DNA from 2 places in the Peribacillus sp. TH27 genome. Region 1 is predicted to be linked to the other one. Evidence: riboswitches for the same ligand, from Rfam matches in the RefSeq annotation. Region 1 holds a riboswitch; the other holds the start of a gene.
The links. Region 1 has a riboswitch for glycine ahead of JFU24_RS13420 (amino acid permease). Riboswitches for the same ligand answer to the same signal wherever they lie in the genome.
Positions count from the first base shown of each region.

Region 1 (9,489 bases):
AATAACCGATTTGCTAGAATCAACCATAACGGTGGGGAGGTTCCATGACCACAATGGGATATAAATCCCCCATATTTCTAAAATACCTTATCGGTTTTCAATTTCACTGGATTATTCCCCTTTACTCCCAGTGTTCTTTTCTCCCGCAAAAAAAGTCATGCACAAGTTGGGGGAAAAGCCTGAGGGATGAAGACCTCTCTTTGCTTTGTCCACAATTTATGCACAACTTTAATTAGTATCTATTATATTTAAACTAACAGTGAAACACACTCAGCATAGCTAGAATGATGAACGTAGATTAATAGTATTTTAATATTTCCTTGAACAAGATGATGTCCCTAAATCCTTACTTGCTTCTTAGCTGGAAATCATCATCGGTCTTAGCCTCTAATGGTACTCGCTTCTCCATTTTTAAAATGTAATAACTTGCTACGACTATAGCTAGGAAAACGACCCCAACAATCAGGGAAATACGAGTACTAGGGTTAATCCACATACCAACCAGCACCATCAGTAAAAATGCAATTGTTGCATAGTTGCTGTAAGGGGCAAAAGGCATTTTGAACGGGTGGTTTTCCATTTCCGCAGCTCTTACCTTTCTGAATTTAAGCTCACTAATAAGTAAGACAAACCATGGAATCATTCCAGGTAGAACACTAGCACTGTAAACATAAAGGAATAGTTGTGGCGGTGCAAGGTAGTTCAAGACAACACCAATTGCTAAACCTAAAAGGACAGCAATCGTACAATAAGCTGGCACTCCATTTTTAGATACTTTCGCAAAGATTTTAGGAGCTTGACCGTTCATTGCTAGAGTGTAAAGCATACGACCTGCACTGAAAATCCCACTATTACATCCAGACATCGCCGCTGTGATTACGACAAAGTTAATAATACCTGCTGCTGCAGTAATACCTATTTTAGCAAAGGTTGAAACAAACGGACTACCGATGTCATCTAGTTGGTTCCAAGGAAAGACTGTCACGATGACAAAAATAGCGCCAATATAGAATATTAAAATACGCCAAATGATGCTTTGGATAGCTTTTGTTACAGTCTTCGTTGGATTTTTCGCTTCACCCGCAGTGATACCGATAAGTTCAACGCCCTGATAGGATGCTACAACAAGGGAAAGCGCAAAGAAGAACCCTGTCCAGCCCCCGGTGAAGAAGCCGCCATTTGCCCAAAGATTTGATAATCCAATTGCATCACCGCCATTTCCAAATCCGAAAAAGATAAGACCTAGTCCAGCAATAATCATCAGTACAATCGTTATAATTTTAATAAGCGCAAACCAAAATTCAAATTCCCCGAAAGATTTTACAGAAATGAGGTTTGCAGCCCCTAGGATAACCATGGCAATCACACCTGGTATCCATGCGGGTAAATCTGGGAACCAATACTTCATATACATTCCAACGGCAATTATCTCGGACATTCCGACGATTACCCACTGAAACCAATTACTCCATGCAGTCATATAACCTGCTAAAGGATGAATATAGTTACTCGCAAATGTTGCAAACGAACCCGTAGTAGGCTCTAAATAAAGCATTTCTCCCATAGAACGCATGATGAAAAATATAAAAAGACCAGCGATAGCATAAGCTAGCATTACAGATGGTCCAGTCCATTTAATCGTACTTGCTGATCCCATAAATAACCCAACACCAATGGTACCGCCCAAAGCGATCATCTGAATATGACGTGCCTCTAGCCCTCTCTTTAATTCTTTGTTTGACATGATTAATTCCTCCAGATGTAATATTAGCGACTATACTTCGTACAAGGTTATTAAAGTTTTTTTCTAGCCCCTAATTAACTCCCAATTTAGATCAAAACAACTGTTGATTCATTTTCCATACTTAGATTAGATTTGAAAAGTTCCAATTCTTTTTCATATCGCATAATTTATAATCTTATCTTATAATAATAAATATTCTGTAAAAAAACAAATGTATTTCTAGAAGAAACACTAAACAGTATAAAAAAATTCAATCACTAAAAGTGATATTAGATATATTAGTATTTTAAGAAATCAATAAAATAACATGACCCTAATAAGATAAAGTAGGGAATTTAACACAACCAAAGGAAACCCAGTCTTTAAAGACTGAGCTCAGTTCAAATGGCCTTGTTCTAGAGCAAGGTGAGGGAGTTATCATAGAAAAAAGTCAAACTTTAGTTGAAATTATATTGACTTTCGAGAAATTCAATTCGTTCATATAACTCTTTGTTTACAAGTGTAGGCACTCCGTATTTCTCACCTAATTTTAATACCGTACCTGCAAATAACTCAACCTCACTGTAACGTCGAGCTTCGATATCTTGAGCCATGGATGGCTTTCCTTCTGGGCTTAATGTATCCAATACACTTAACCAATAATCCAGATCTCTTTCCGTTAAATGAATTCCTTCTTTCTCTGACAGAACGATAACCTCTCTCATGGCAGAAATCATCATTTCTCTTGCATGACCCTTTCGTTGAATTTCACCATAATTACTTTTATAGACAGCAACAGTTTGATTAACACCAACATTCAGCATAAATTTCCCCCATTGCCGCTTATACATATCCGTATCTATCTCATATGGGACCTTCATTTTTTCAAAAAAATCTGCCACCTGCTGAACCTTTTCTGAAACCAATCCAGGTTCCCGCTCACCAAGGCAGAGTATGCCCATATGGTCGTATGTCAACTTATTTTCTTCTTTAACAGCATCCATACCTTGCGCAACACAATATAAGACTTTATCCTTTCCATACGCCTCACCAATAATCGCTTCACTTGTGATCCCATTCAAAGCAGAAATAATAATCGTCTGTTTTCCAATTTGATTCTTCACCGCTTCAATAGCATCTTCCAATCCACTAAATTTAACAGTAAAAATCATCAAATCTGCAGGCTCGCATATTTCTTCAGGCGTTACATAATGAAAGTCACAAAGCTCACCATTGCAATAAACCCCATCCTGGACATATCTCTTTATTCTAGCTGTATCCGCAATAATCCTCACATTCTTCTTCGGCATTTCCTTTGATAAATGATGTCCATATAAAATGCCCAGTGCTCCTAATCCAACAATTGATACTGTCTTTATCGCCATAGCATCCCTAATTCCCTTCACCTTTTTACCTAAATATTATCACACTATTCGGAAAACGGTCGCGATTAAAATGCCAGTTCTATGGTATGAATTGTTTAGAAAAAAACCACCTAGAAAAGCTACAATATTGTGAAATACCAATAATGACACGAGGGGTTTGTAACATCCCTTACAGCTTCTTTTTGGTTCATATATATCACCAAAAGGAAAATTAAGGCTTAAACGAAGTCTACTTTTCTGAGGAACGATAACCACAAAATTTGTTGTTGTTTTTTGTATTGATTTTAAAGTGTACCCGTTAACTATCAGCTACAGTCATTATGGCTTTTCCAATCACTATTTTTAAAGAGTTGATATATACCAACTACATTACTCGCTAACTTTCCAATTTCCATATTGACCTATAGAATAAACAATGATAGAATTCCAATATTATATTGACGTTATTTAAGTATAATGACAAATGACCGAAGGAAGATTCAATTCTTCTACAAACGGACATTTATTACAACCGCATACTAGCAAGCGTTGAATGCTATGGATCACACTATAGCAGGAGCAGCTTCTGGAGAGACTGTACATAGTACAGCGCCGAAGGATTCACAATCTCAGGCAAAAGGACAGAAGAGTAACGAATGATGAATTGTTATTCTTAAACCTGACGAGATTGGTAGTATCCAATCTCTTTTTTTATTGTCCAAAATCCAAGATATTGCCATTCAATGGCATAAGCGAGGTGAAAACAACGAGCTACACGGAATGTGGAATAACGCTCCACACGACTAAGATCATATACAACGGGAGATGCTCAAATTGGCTAAACAGGAATTGAAAAGAGATTTAAAAAATCGCCATATACAATTAATTGCAATAGGAGGAACCATTGGTACCGGTTTATTTCTTGGATCCGGTAAAGCCATCCAATTAGCAGGCCCATCCATTATCTTTTCCTATCTTATTATAGGGATTGCCTTATTTTTTGTTATGAGGGCTTTAGGGGAATTACTTTTATCCAACGCCGGTTATACGTCATTCACCGAATTCGCTACCGAATATATCGGGCCGTGGGCTGGATTCGTAACCGGATGGACCTATTGGTTCTGTTGGATCATGACAGCCATGGCCGATATCATTGCGGTTGGTGTCTATATGCAATATTGGTTCGATATCCCTCAATGGATACCAGCTCTTGCATGCCTAGTCATTCTGTTAGGATTGAATCTATTGACGGTTAAATTGTTTGGAGAACTTGAATTCTGGTTCGCGCTCATTAAAGTCATCACGATTATTGCCTTGATTATTGTAGGCATCATCCTGTTAGTCATTGGCTTTAAAACCAATACAGGAACCGTTTCACTCACCAACCTTTGGAGCCACGGAGGCATGTTTCCGAACGGCGTATCCGGCTTCCTGCTATCTTTACAATTGGTTGTCTTCTCCTTTGTAGGGGTCGAATTAATTGGTGTTTCTGCAGCAGAAACAGCTAACCCGAAAAAAAATATACCATCAGCCATCAATAAAATCCCGGTCCGAATTTTACTTTTCTATGTAGGTGCCATACTCGTCATTCTATGCGTCAATCCTTGGACACAGCTGGATGCATCAAGCAGTCCATTCGTAGAAGTCTTTACACTAATCGGCATTCCAATCGCTGCAGGGATTATCAATTTTGTTGTCCTGACATCCGCTGCATCTGCCGGCAACAGCGGTTTATTTTCAACAAGCCGTATGCTTTATACATTAAGCAATAATAACGATGCTCCTGCAAAATTAGCAAAATTAAATAAACATGCTGTTCCAAGTAATGCCTTGGTTACATCGGCAATCGTCGTCTCCGTAGGGGCATTGCTAAGCAAAATGATACCTGAACAGGCCTTTACAATAGTAACTACAATCAGTGCCATCTGTTTTATTTGGGTTTGGAGCATCATCTTGATTTCACATATCAAATATACGAAAAAACGTCCGGACTTGAGAGCCCAATCTACATTCAAAGCTCCTTTTACACCCTTTATCAATTACGTTATTTTAGGATTATTTCTGTTCATCCTAATCGTTATGCTATTCGCTGAAGCTACACGACTTTCACTGTTAATGACGCCAATCTGGTTCATTCTTCTACTCGTACTCTATAATTATCAGAAAAAAAAGTAGCTATTTTTCATGGTCGCAGGAATTAAAAGGAAGGGACACTCCCTTCCTTTTTTTCAATTTATTTTGCTAACACAGAGAAGCGCTACTAAAATATATAATGCAGCCACAGTAAATTTTATATTAAAATAGTGTAAGGTACTGTAAGTCGATATGAATGACTTTTCACTTAGAATGGAGGGGTTGGATTAATGAAGATTATATATATACTTACTCTAGTTCCTTTTATAGGCATATTAGGATTTCTTCCGTTTGTTAACAGAATAGAACCTTATGTATTAGGGATGCCTTTTAATATGTTTTGGATGGCTATGTGGGTGGTCCTTACATCCGTTATTTTGGGCATCATGTATAAGTTGGACCCCAGAAATCGGGAAGGTGACCAGGAATGAATATTTCCCTCTTAATTATTTTAGGATTTTTACTTTTATCAATCTTTTTAGGTATTCGATCTTCAAAAGGAAAAGACATGAATTTGGAACAATGGACGGTTGGAGGCCGTGGTTTTGGTGCTATATTCGTCTTTCTATTGATGGCTGGAGAAATTTATACGACGTTTTCCTTTCTTGGCGGCAGCGGCTGGGCTTATGGTAAGGGTGCACCCGCTTTATACGTCCTTATTTACATTACTTTGTCTTATGTATTGTCATATTGGCTTCTTCCGGAAATATGGAAATATGCCAAAGAAAATAGTCTAATGTCTCAATCTGATTTCTTTGTAAGCAAGTATAAGAGCCCAAGCTTAGGAATTCTGGCAGCACTTGTCGGTGTGGTATCTATGATTCCAGTGATTGTCGTGCAACTTAAAGGATTAGGGATTATTGTTTCAGAAGCATCTTATGGAGCAATTTCAATGTCTACCGCGGTCTGGATGGGAGCAATCAGCCTTACTATTTATGTTATGATTTCTGGAATACACGGCTCAGTTTGGACAGCAGTCATTAAAGATATCATGATGATCGTGATTATAGGATTCTTAGGAATTTATCTTCCTATTCATTACTTTGGTGGTTTTCAACCGATGTTTGAGGCCGTAAATGCAGCCCAGCCTGGTTTTCTAAAGCTTCCTGAACAGGGGCTTAGTGTTTCATGGTTTATCTCCACGGTAATATTGCTTGTATTCGGTTTTTACATGTGGCCCCAAGTTTTCAGCGCTGTCTATTCGGCGCGCAGCGGGAAAGTATTTCGTAAAAATGCTATAATCAGTCCGTTATATACGCTCATGTTGTTATTTGTCTTTTTTGTAGGATTTACTGCTATATTGAAAGTGCCTGGACTCGTTGGGGCAGATGCAGACCTCTCATTGCTGCGCCTTTCTATTGAGACCTTTGATCCATGGTTTATAGGCATAATCGGCGGAGCTGGAATGCTGACCGCATTAGTACCGGGATCCATGCTTTTAATGAGTGTGGCTACACTGCTCGCGAAAAACGTCTATAAGGAATTTGCACCTACAGTATCCGATCGGAACGTTGTAAGATTAGCAAAGTTCCTCGTTCCTGTTATTGCATTAATAGCAGTCTACTTTACATTAAACGGCGGGGAAACGATGTCAGCATTAATTCTCATGGGATACAGTCTTATCACACAGTTATTTCCGTCTCTTCTCTTTAGCCTGAAAAAAACTAATACCATCAACAAATATGGAGCAATCGCCGGGATCATCTGCGGATTGGCCATCGTAACCTACATTACGCTTAGTCATTCAACCATAGGTACCATGTTTCCATCCTTACCACAGGCAGCGAAAGATTTGAATGTTGGAATCATTGCCTTGGCGGTCAATTTCTTTGTTATGATTACTGTAAGTCTCGCTTTCAGAAAGCTCTCGGTTCAGTTAGATCCCGCAAAATAATCTAAATCTATTAAAGATATATGAAGTAATTCTTTGACTGTGGTTTTTGGGGATTAAAAGTGCACCGTAAATTATACAATCGAAAGGCTCAGTCAAAAGACTGAGCCTTTATCATGTTATGTATCCCATACCCCATAAAGGATACACACTTCTTTTTCTTGTCTTTTTTCCCTCTAACGGTCTATTATTCTCTTTGGACATGAGTAATGAATGACAGCAGGGGCCTTGGCAATCAACAGATAAAATGGTTTTCAAAAGATCGTACTGATGAAAGATACAAGAAATAATTTACGGGTCATTCTGCGGTTCACTTCTTTCAGATTCAGGAAATCAAAATCCTCTAAAAAAAAAAAAGAAGCTCTAGAAATTCGTGTAAGTATACGTTGAACTACCCACCACTTATCGACCTTACGGTCTGATTGAAGTGGGGGATTCCTAAGAACATTAGCCTATCGGCCAATTTTTAATTAGGCTATCCCCGTAGTTCCTACGGTTAGAAGCCTTATGGCTTCATTCATTAGATTGAGTCCTGCGTTAATATCTCGATCGTGGTGAGTAGAACAAAAAGGACAATCCCATTCACGAAGATTCAGATGTTTAACGTCTTTATTTTGGTAACCGCAGCTAGAACACAATTGGCTAGAAGCAAACGTTTTAGATACGGTCACGATTTGTTTACCATACCATTTTGCTTTGTATTCCAACATTTTTTTGAATTGGTACCAAGACACTTCACTAATAGCTTTAGCTAGTTTGTGATTTTTCATCACATTCGACACTTGCAAGTCTTCCATTCCAATCACATCGTGGTTTTTGATGATTTCGGTAGAAACTTTATGTAAGTAATCCATTCGGGCATTTGAAATTTTTTCGTGTAGGATAGCCACTTTTCGTTTTTGTTTTTGATAGTTTTTGGTTTCAGCCAATGGTTTATTTTGATTCAAGGCTATTTCTTGTCGCCTTGAAAGAATCCGTTGTGCTTTGGACAATTTCTTTTCGACCGTCCGGAAGAATTTTGGGTTTTGATAGACCGTACCATCTGAAAGAATAGCAAAATTCTTCAAGCCAACATCTACACCGCACGAACGATTCGTTTTAGGAAGTACTTGTACATTGGTTTCCGCTAAAACGGAAATGAAATATCTACCCGAAGGGTTCCGCCTGATTGTGGCATTGATGATTCGCCCTTCGACTTCGCGGCTTTTAGCAAAACGAACTAGACCGAGTTTTGGCAATTTGATTTTGTTTCCAATCATTCCGATATTTCCATTCGTATGTTTAGTCGTGTAGGAATGGATAGGATTCTTTTTCGATTTGAAGCGTGGTGACTTGTTTTGCTTTTTATAATATCGACTATAGGAATCTGCTAAATTTTCCACCGATTTCTGTAAGGCAATACTGTCTACTTCTTTCAGGAAAGAATACTCTTTCTTTAAAGCTGGAAGTTCTTTGATTGTTGCGTATTTATTCAGAAAAGAACCTTTCCATTCATTAGAGGATAATTGGCCGTTCTGCTTCATTTCTTCACAAATATACCAGTAGGCATCTTTCTCCTTTTGTTTGCTTAAAAAGAAGTTATAGACAAAACGGGAGCAGCCGATCGTTTTATTGATTAGAACTAGTTGTTCTTTAGTTGGATAGATTCGAAATTTATAAGCTTTGTTTACGACCATTGGTTTCACCCCCCTTATAGTTATTATTAACAATCGAACGTATGTTTGTCAAAAGATTACTTTGGCTTATGCCAACCCCCATTCATCTCCCCCTTACCGTTGGGCTCTCGCCCTTCACACGCTTGAAGAGGGAGTCTTCTGGCGTGAAATGATAAAAAGATTCCTTTATTCATGCCTATGTTTAACGATACTGATAATAATTCATCAAATGCTAACAACTCTTTCGTACCATATTCCCAAATCCATAGAGACCATAATTATTTTTCTAATTGACTTGCGTGATTTGGACTGTAAAGCATTTGAACACGAACACAGTCTATTGGTGTATTTATAGGTATCTCTATGAAATATTTTAGCTGCCATATCTGAGTTTTTTGTGCCTGACGGCTAGTAGGCTTGTCCCAAGGTGGGTAAACGCGTATTGCTCGTTTACCACCTTTACCTTTATTAGATACTATATTCTGATCCAATAAAACCGCTTTTGGAAATACAAACTGACCAAAGTTATTACCTTTGCGAGTACTAATAACAAACAAATCAGCTGGATCTGATATGTCATATGGTTGAATCGCTCCATCCCCAATTCTCTCCCACAAAGTCACAAATTGTCCAACCTTTGTAGGTGTGATTTTAGCCACACGAAATCTAATGGAAAGGGTATTCAACTTGAATATATAGGCTCCATATTCAGCGTTTTGTGCT
Region 1 is NZ_JAEKEV010000002.1:2,484,115-2,493,603, forward strand. Features, by position in the region: gene JFU24_RS13410 (amino acid permease) at 347-1,744, opposite strand; gene JFU24_RS13415 (ketopantoate reductase family protein) at 2,182-3,108, opposite strand; glycine riboswitch at 3,664-3,742, shown strand; gene JFU24_RS13420 (amino acid permease) at 3,922-5,262, shown strand; gene JFU24_RS13425 (DUF3311 domain-containing protein) at 5,451-5,651, shown strand; gene JFU24_RS13430 (sodium:solute symporter family protein) at 5,648-7,114, shown strand; gene tnpB (IS200/IS605 family element RNA-guided endonuclease TnpB) at 7,582-8,787, opposite strand; gene JFU24_RS13440 (MepB family protein) at 9,045-9,489, opposite strand, start outside.

Region 2 (9,489 bases), 2.4 Mb from region 1:
ATAGACTGATAGAGAAAGCGAAAAAGATCCGGGTCGGCCCTGGTGATCAACCATCTACAGAAATGGGTGCCCTTGTCAGTGAAGCACATATGAATGAGGTACTCCAATATATTCAACATGGCATAGAAGAAGGGGCTACATTAGCCTGCGGCGGCAAGCGTATCACAAGCAATGGACTTGAAAAGGGCTATTTTGTTGAGCCGACAATATTTGTTGATACCAAACCGGACATGAGAATTGTTCAGGAAGAAATATTTGGGCCAGTACTGACTGTACAAAAGTTTAAAGATGAAGCGGAAGCCATCCAGCTTGCCAATGATACTCCATACGGCCTCGCAGCAGGTGTATTTTCCCAAGACGGTGCGAAGGCTTTAAGAGTGATTAAGAAAATAAGAGCCGGAATTACATGGATTAATGCCTACAATCTAGCCTACAATGAAGCACCATGGGGAGGCTACAAGCAGAGCGGGATTGGTCGGGGGTTAGGAACTTATGGTTTAGATGAGTTTAGTGAGGTAAAACAAATCAACATTAATTTAGAAGTGGAGCCAACCAAGTGGTTTGATCATTAAAAATGGAGAAGTAGAGATAAAAGAGAGTGAGTAATGCTTACATCGAAGAAATTTTTGACTAATAATAGAGGATGCACTTTTTTGAATTCACAAATATTTTAAAATTTAAAAATTTTCAAATATTAATTCTGAAGATGGGCTATAACAGAAAGAAAGCTGTCAGCCTAATTGTTTTATTTTACGAGTAAAAAGCCAGTTCATCAAGATTTGTCTTTTTTAAGACCTAATAAAACAAAAATAATATTTTACTATATATGAATTATATTCCCCCGCGCTCTTTCTCTGTGGCGTTTACTAAGGAGAATCGAGTAATCAGAAAATATGTTGGTTCCTGATAGTCATTATTGACTACACAATTCCATTTTGCCTAGTTTTATAGGTTGGCATGAAGCTTGCATATATATTAACGAGAACGTAATACAAGTGGGAGGCAAAGTACATGTCGAATAATGAAAAACAACATCTTAATTTACCTTTTACCGGAATCTGTACTTTCGGGAAATATCCCGTATGTCCGGATCTAGACCAGCTAGATGCAGATGTAGCTGTCATTGGAGTTCCAAATGATATGGGAACACAATGGAAGCCAGGCGCAAGAATGGGTCCAAGAGGAATTCGTGAAGGCTCTACATTATATAGTTTCGGGTTAGATGGAGCCTATGATATTGAAAATGATATCATGTATCTTGGCCCGAAATGGAAAGTTGTTGATTGCGGCGATGTAGACATAGTACATGGGGATATGATGCAATCCCATGATAATACGGAAGAAGCCATTCGAAAAATCGTTTCAAAAGGTGCAATGCCGGTTGTTTTAGGTGGAGATCATTCCATTACAATTCCAGTAGGAAAGGGCTTGGGTGAACTCGGGCCATTTCATGTGATCCAGATTGATGCGCATTTAGACTGGGCAGATCACCGTTCAGGAATGCGGGTTGGACATGGAAGCTGCATCCGCCGCTTATCTGAAATGAATCATGTTCAAAAGATTTTCCAATTGGGCATTCGTGGAATCAGCAGCAGTAAAAAAGAAGATGTCGATGCTGCCAGAGAATACGGAAGTGTCATCTTGTCTCCCCGCCAAATGAGAAAGATGGGATTTGAACAGGTTTTGGAACTTATTCCAGCAGGTGAAAAATATTATATTACCATGGACATTGATGGCCTCGACCCATCGATCGCCCCTGCGACAGGCACACCTTCTCCTGGAGGCCTGCTTTATGATGAAGTCAACGAATTACTTCATGGAATTGCAAAAAGAGGAGAAGTAATCGGTTTTGATATGGTAGAAGTTGCAACTCCTTACGATCATACGGGAATAACTGGACAAGTGGCAGCGCGCCTCTCATTAGACTTGCTTAGTTATGTTTTAAAAGAAAAAGAGAGAAACCAGGATGCAATCAGCGATCATCAAGAGCAGAACTTCATAAAGAAGCATTAGTCTGTTAAATTTGAAAGCGTTTGCTGATATAAAGTGATTTTCCTCCGTTTTATCTTTTCTTAGTTTCCTGAATATGTATAAAAATAGAGGCGATATCATAAAAAACACTTATGTAAATAATTATTCATTTAGAATATTTAGAGTATTTCAAAAAACGTATAGCGGTTGACGATTGTGGGAGAGTGCAATGTAGACAGCCACCGAAGGAGCAAGGTCCAAAAAAAACCTTGGAACAAATCTCTCAGGTATAAGAACCACAATGGGACGCAACTCTGGAGAGCGCGTTTATAAAACGCCACCAAAGAGGAAGACTCTTTTTAGCATAGAGTTAAACTCTCAGTTAAAAGGACAGAGAAGGGAATGTTGCCAACGTTATCACTTTAAATGTTTTTGTTCTGGTTTGAATTGTACACCAAAACAAGGGAAGTTAAGTGACTAAAACTATTAAGCACATTAAAGATAACTTCGGTATTGAATTGGAGGTTTTTCTTTATGATTTCCAATAATAATGATTACGTAAACAGAGGATGCTTTTATCTAGAAAGCATCCTCTGTAGTGTATATTTGAAAGGTATAAGTAGTTTGTAAAAGTACACTATTATGAACGGTGTTTATCGACTGTAAAAAGCAATCTACTCCTATTCAATTCACAATTCACTTGGGGTACTAGGGGCATATAATTTATGAACTGTCAGAAAGCTCTATCTCTATATTTAAAATTCTGAAAATAAAGTTTTTTCAGATATTTATTGAAATTTCCATTAGAACCATTTATTATACAACTGTTAATGCGATTTTATATCAGCGGATGATAATTGTGGGAGAGACTAAACGCATTGTTTAGCACCGAAGGGGCAATTCCCAAAAAAATTGGGTATGAATCTCTCAGGTAAAAGGACCACAATAGGACGCGTCTCTGGAGAGAGCTATGAGCCACCAAAGGAGTTAAACTCTCAGGTAAAAGGACAGAGGAAAGATAGGAGAACACCTATCTTTCCTATGCCCTTTTTATGCTGGGAAAGATAGCACAAACGAAAAAAGGAGGATTGTGCTATGAAATTTATTAAAGAATGAGTCTTTCTATTCAATTTTCCTGACTACAACTTTTACCTTAGAGAGAATCTGCAATAGGTTGAATGCAATACCTTTATCTTTTCAAAGGCTTGGTAGATTATGTCGAGGTTTGCACCAGAACCAGAATATTTATCAGCAACATATTGAGTAATATTATATTAAAATTGTAAGCGTTTTCTTTGTTGGGTTGAATAATAATATGTCAAAATTTTATCGGAATATTATTATTCAATTATCTGGAAATTAGGGAGTGGGAAATCATATGCAGGAACAAAAATTGTCGAGAGGCCTAAAAAACAGGCACGTACAACTAATCGCTATTGGCGGGGCAATTGGAACGGGATTATTTCTCGGAGCAGGAAAATCTATTCACTTAGCAGGACCATCGATTTTATTTGCTTACATGATTACAGGCGTAATTTGCTTTTTAATCATGCGCGCTCTTGGAGAACTACTCTTAACCAATTTGGAATATAATTCTTTTGTTGACTTTGTAAAAGACTATTTAGGTAATATGGCAGCATTTATCACCGGTTGGACCTACTGGTTTTGCTGGATTTCAATCGCAATGGCCGACTTAACAGCAGTTGGTCTTTATACCCAGTATTGGTTTCCCTCCGTACCACAGTGGATGCCAGGTTTAATTGCGCTTGTCATTTTGCTATTTATGAATCTAGCAACCGTAAAACTTTTTGGCGAAATGGAATTCTGGTTTGCATTAATTAAAGTTATCGCTATTCTAGCACTTATAGTTATCGGTATTTTCATGATTATTAAAGGCTTTTCCACAGATTCAGGCGCAGCCAGTTTCACGAATCTATGGAGCCACGAAGGTATGTTCCCAAATGGAATAAATGGATTTATCCTCTCATTCCAGATGGTAGTGTTTGCGTTTGTTGGTATTGAACTTGTAGGACTTACAGCAGGTGAAACAGAAGATCCAGAGAAAGTTATCCCAAAAGCAATCAATAATATTCCTATTCGGATTATAATTTTCTACATTGGCGCACTTATTGTCATTATGAGTGTTTATCCGTGGAACGCAATCATCCCATCGGAAAGCCCATTCGTCCAAGTATTCGTGGCTGTTGGTATCGCTGCAGCTGCTGGTATCGTCAATTTTGTCGTCCTAACATCGGCTGCTTCGGCATGCAACAGTGCAATCTTCAGTACAAGCCGGATGGTATACTCACTTGCCAAAGATAAAAATGCACCTGTGCCATTTGCAAAACTTAATGCCCGTAAAGTACCTTCCAATGCACTGGCCTTTTCAACTGTCGTCATTCTAACTTCCGTTGTTTTGAACTATTTAATGCCAGAAGGAGTATTTACGTTAATTACAAGTATTTCTACAGTATGTTTCATCTTTATTTGGGGAATTACTGTCATCAGTCATTTGAAATACCGCAAAACAAGGCCAGATCTAGCGAAAATGAACAAATTTAAATTACCACTTTATCCAATTTCTAATTACTTGATCCTTGCTTTCCTAGCTTTCGTACTTGTTGTGCTTGCACTTGCGGAAGATACTCGTGTTGCCTTGTTCGTAACTCCTGTTTGGTTTATTTCGCTGATTGCGATTTATAAGATGCAGAAAACGAAGGCAAATCATGCGGATCAGGCGAATCAGAAAGAGGTAGCGGAAAATTAAGAGGCTACGGACAAAAGTCAGGGACCTACTATTAACTTTATCAAAATAGTCAACTTGCAAAAAACGATGATACAAGCGACTCGTGAGTAACCTGGATGACCATATGTGACATTCATAAAGTAAGAATTTTCAAAAAATAATGTTAACGCTTACAAGAAAATCTTGACATTCTTATTTCCACCAATTATTCTAAATATAATAAAAATTCAATATGAGCGAATGACGGTTGTGGGAGAGTGCAATGCGACACGCCACCGAAGGAGCAAGTTCCAAAAAGACCCTTGGAACAAATCTCTCAGGTAGATGGAACCACAACTGGACGCACCTCTGGAGAGCGCGTATAAAGTAGTACGCCACCAAAGGGGAAAGGCCCTATTAATATAAAAGGGTTAAACTCTCAGGTAAAAGGACAGAGAAGGGTAGAGAAAGCTAAGCTAAGCTACCCTTCTCTGTTCTTTTTTGTGCGCAAAAAAGGGTAGTGTTTCGTAGTCACTAGCTATGCAACAAACCTTTAATACAAAAATTTTCAAGGGGGAGTACAAATGAGTTTACAGCAAAATGATTCAATCATTTTTCAAGCTATCAGAAACGAGCAAAATCGTCAGCATCAAACCTTAGAGTTGATTGCATCAGAAAACTTCGTCAGCCAGGATGTATTAGAAGCAATGGGAAGTGTAATGACGAATAAATATGCAGAAGGTTATCCAGGAAAACGTTATTATGGCGGATGTGAATTTGTAGATGTGGCAGAACAAGCAGCTATTGAGCGCTTAACAAAGCTGTTTGGTGCCAAATATGCAAATGTTCAGCCTCACTCGGGTGCACAAGCAAATTTCGCAGTATTTTTCGCACTACTTCAGCCTGGTGATAAAGTAATGGGAATGAACCTTTCACATGGCGGCCACTTAACTCATGGAAGTCCAGTCAGTGTTTCAGGAAAATGGTTTGAAGTTGTGTCTTATGGAGTTAGAGAAGATACCCAATTAATTGATTATGATGAGTTGGAAGCTATCGCAAAGAAAGAAAAACCAAAATTGATTATTGCAGGGACAAGTGCCTACCCAAGAACCATTAATTTTGCACGATTTAGAGAAATTGCTGATCAAGTTGGAGCAAAACTTATGGTGGATATGGCTCATATTGCAGGGCTGGTAGCGGCCGGTCTTCACCCATCCCCAATCCCATATGCAGATGTTGTGACAAGTACTACTCATAAAACATTGAGAGGACCTCGCGGGGGTATCGTTTTAACAAACGATGAAGAGATTATCAAATCGATTAATAAATCTGTATTCCCAGGAATTCAGGGCGGCCCTCTCATGCACATTATTGCAGCAAAAGCGGTTGCTTTCAACGAAGCATTACAACCAAGCTTTAAGGACTATGCGAAACAAGTCATTGAAAATGCTGCAACACTTAGTGAAACATTAAAAAATGAAGGTGCAGCTCTTGTTTCTGGCGGAACAGATAATCATATTGTCCTTTTAGATTTACGTCCGTGGAATTTAACAGGAAAAGAAGCAGAGAAATTATTAGAAGAAGCAGGCATCACCGCTAATAAAAATACGATTCCATATGATCCGGAAAAGCCATTTGTTACCAGTGGTATCCGAATGGGAACAGCAGCATTAACAACTCGAGGCATGAAGCAGGATGAAATGGTGAAAATCGGTAAAGTGATTTCAGCTGTTCTAAAGAGTAAAGGGGATAAAGACGTTCTTGAGAAAGCAAAAGAAACAACCAAAGGAATTTGTGATATTTATCCGTTATTTCAACAACCAATTACTGTGTAAGAAAAAAGGGGGGGACACAATGGAATTTCAAAGTTGTTTTGACATAATAGGTCCAATCATGGTAGGACCGTCAAGTTCCCACACAGCCGGAGTCGTGTCAATTGGTAAATTCATCCATGAACTGTTAGGAGATTATCCAAAAGAAGTCAAAATTGTATTCTATGATTCATTTGCTGAAACCTATCAAGGACATGGAACAGATAAAGCACTGCTTGGCGGATTACTTGGAATGGATACTGATGATTCACGCATTAAAAACTCGTTGGAATGGGCAAAAGAAAATGGAATGCAGTACGAAATAGAATTTGAAAACTGCTGCGAGTATTTTGACCATCCTAACACAACAATCGTGACAGCAAAACGCGGCGATTGTGTAGTAAAGGTAGGCGGAGCATCACTTGGTGGTGGTTTATCCAAGATTTTCATGATAGACGACGATATGGTATCGATTCGACTCAGTGCAGGTGATGACTTTTCAGCTCTTGCTAGTTCATATCATCCAAGAAAGAAAGTAATGGACAAGGCTATATGATGGAAATCCAGACCATGAAAGAACTAAATGAAGCTTGTCAAAGAGAAGAAAAAAGCATTGGCGAAATCATGCTAATGATGGAAGCAGAAAAGTCAGGAAGAGACCAACAAGCTATTATCAGTATGATGGAAGAACGATTGATTAAAATGAAGGAAGCCGTTGATAACGGTATAAAGGATGCCACAACCGCACCGAGTGGAATTTCTGGCGGAGATGCTTTGAAAATGAATGATTACGTTCAACAAGGTAAATCTTTGTCAGGCAGCTATATAAGCAATGCAATGAGCTTTTCATTGGCAACTTCTGAAAGTAACGCCCGAATGGGGGTCATTGTAGCTACCCCAACTGCGGGTGCAGCAGGGATTCTGCCTGGGGTACTGTTTTCACTTCATAAAAATGATGGCACTCCTTATAAAGATTTAGTTATGGGGTTATTCACGGCAAGTATGCTCGGGCTTGTCATTGCGAACCGTTCTTTCATTTCGGGGGCTGCTGGAGGCTGTCAAGCAGAGGTGGGCTCCGCAACGGCCATGGCAGCGGGGACAATCGTTGAGTTAAAAGGTGGAACACCACTGCAAGCCGTGAATGCGACAGCCATTGCGATGAAGTCACTTTTAGGTTTGGTTTGTGATCCAGTCGCAGGACTTGTGGAAGTTCCTTGCATCAAGCGGAATGTGATTGGAACCTCAATTGCATTTTCAGCGGCCGACATGTCTCTAGCTGGGATTGAAAGCCGCATACCCTGTGATGAGGTAATTGAAGCCATGTATAAGGTTGGAAATGATATGCCAAGGACCCTTCGAGAAACGGCTCTTGGTGGCTTGGCAATGACAGAAACCGGTAAACAGGTGAAAGAACGTCTTTTTTGTAGGAAATCATGAATCATAATCGGGAGGTAGATCATGGGTACTGAAACAGCATTAAAGCAAACACCGCTTTTTGAAGTATATAAAAAATACGGAGCAAAAGTTATTGATTTTGGTGGCTGGGCTCTGCCAGTTCAATTTTCCAGCATTTTAGAAGAGCATGAAGCTGTTCGAACAGAAGCAGGACTTTTTGATGTTTCTCATATGGGAGAGGTACTTGTGGAAGGGAAAGATGCCGAGAGTTATATTAACTACCTTGTTACAAACGATGTAACAAAGCTTAGCATCAATCAAGCACAGTATACTGCAATGTGCTATCCAGACGGCGGAACAGTCGATGATTTATTAGTTTATAAATTAGGGAATGAAAAATATTTACTCGTTATTAATGCCGCAAACATTGAGAAAGATTACGAATGGATGAAGCAGCATGTAAAAGGAGAGATGGCGCTCCAAAATATTTCGGAAGACATCGCTCAGCTTGCCATCCAAGGTCCAAAGGCAGAAAGCATTTTGCAAAAGTTAACGGAAATAGATTTATCAGAAATTGGCTCTTTTAAATTCGCCCAACATGTCAACATCTCCGGGATTACCGACATACTTGTATCCCGTACAGGTTACACAGGAGAAAATGGATATGAACTTTATTTAGCAGCGGACAAAGCGGTAGTACTCTGGGAAAAGCTCTTAGAAGCAGGAACTAAGAATGGATTACAACCATGTGGACTTGGTGCACGGGACACGCTTCGACTTGAAGCACGTCTTGCACTCTATGGCCAAGAACTCAGTAACGATATCAGCCCGCTTGAAGCAGGAATCGGCTTTGTGGTAAAGACGAACAAAGAAAGTGACTTTATCGGAAAATCTGCTCTTACAGAACAAAAAGAAGCTGGATTAAAACGAAAATTAGTAGGGATTGAAGTAACAGGCAGAGGGATTCCGCGTCATGGTTACAAGGTAATTTCTCAAGGTGGAGAGGAAATAGGTATTGTTACATCCGGAACACAATCACCATCTTTGAAGAAAAGCTTAGGTCTTGCCTTGGTATCAGCCGACCAAGCTGAAGTGGGGACGCCGATAAAAGTGGAAATTCGTAATAAACTGATTGAAGCTGTTATTGTTAATGCACCATTCTACAAAAGATAAGTGGAAATATTTTAATAGAGTTATCGTGTAGTTTTTAAGTCGATTTCCGTTACTTTGCACGTAGACCGAAATAGACAACCTGTTATGAGTAAAATTGGTCTTTATTTTCTGAATTATGACAAAATTAAAAACGGAGAGGGAGAAAAAACAATGACAAAAGTAACATTAAGTTTACGATATAGCAAAGAACATGAGTGGGTGCAACAATTAGAAGGAAATCGTGTACGTATTGGAATTTCTGATTATGCACAAAAGGCGTTAGGTGATATCGTCTTTGTTGAAAATCCAGCGATTGATGATGAAGTAACTGTCAATGAATCGATGGGAACGATCGAGTCAGTTAAAGCAGTTTCCGAACTTTATTCACCTGTTTCAGGTACGGTAGTTACTGTAAACGAAGAGTTAGAAGGCGCT
Region 2 is NZ_JAEKEV010000002.1:39,621-49,109, forward strand. Features, by position in the region: gene JFU24_RS01860 (aldehyde dehydrogenase family protein) at 1-572, shown strand, start outside; gene speB (agmatinase) at 1,012-2,013, shown strand; glycine riboswitch at 2,179-2,280, shown strand; glycine riboswitch at 2,281-2,374, shown strand; glycine riboswitch at 2,822-2,924, shown strand; glycine riboswitch at 2,928-2,984, shown strand; gene JFU24_RS01870 (amino acid permease) at 3,350-4,738, shown strand; glycine riboswitch at 5,056-5,161, shown strand; gene glyA (serine hydroxymethyltransferase) at 5,281-6,531, shown strand; gene JFU24_RS01880 (serine dehydratase beta chain) at 6,551-7,063, shown strand; gene sdaAA (L-serine ammonia-lyase, iron-sulfur-dependent, subunit alpha) at 7,063-7,944, shown strand; gene gcvT (glycine cleavage system aminomethyltransferase GcvT) at 7,966-9,075, shown strand; gene gcvH (glycine cleavage system protein GcvH) at 9,226-9,489, shown strand, end outside.
Region 2: it holds a riboswitch for glycine, as region 1 does, so the genes downstream of both, JFU24_RS01870 (amino acid permease) here and JFU24_RS13420 (amino acid permease) in region 1, are expected to answer to the same signal.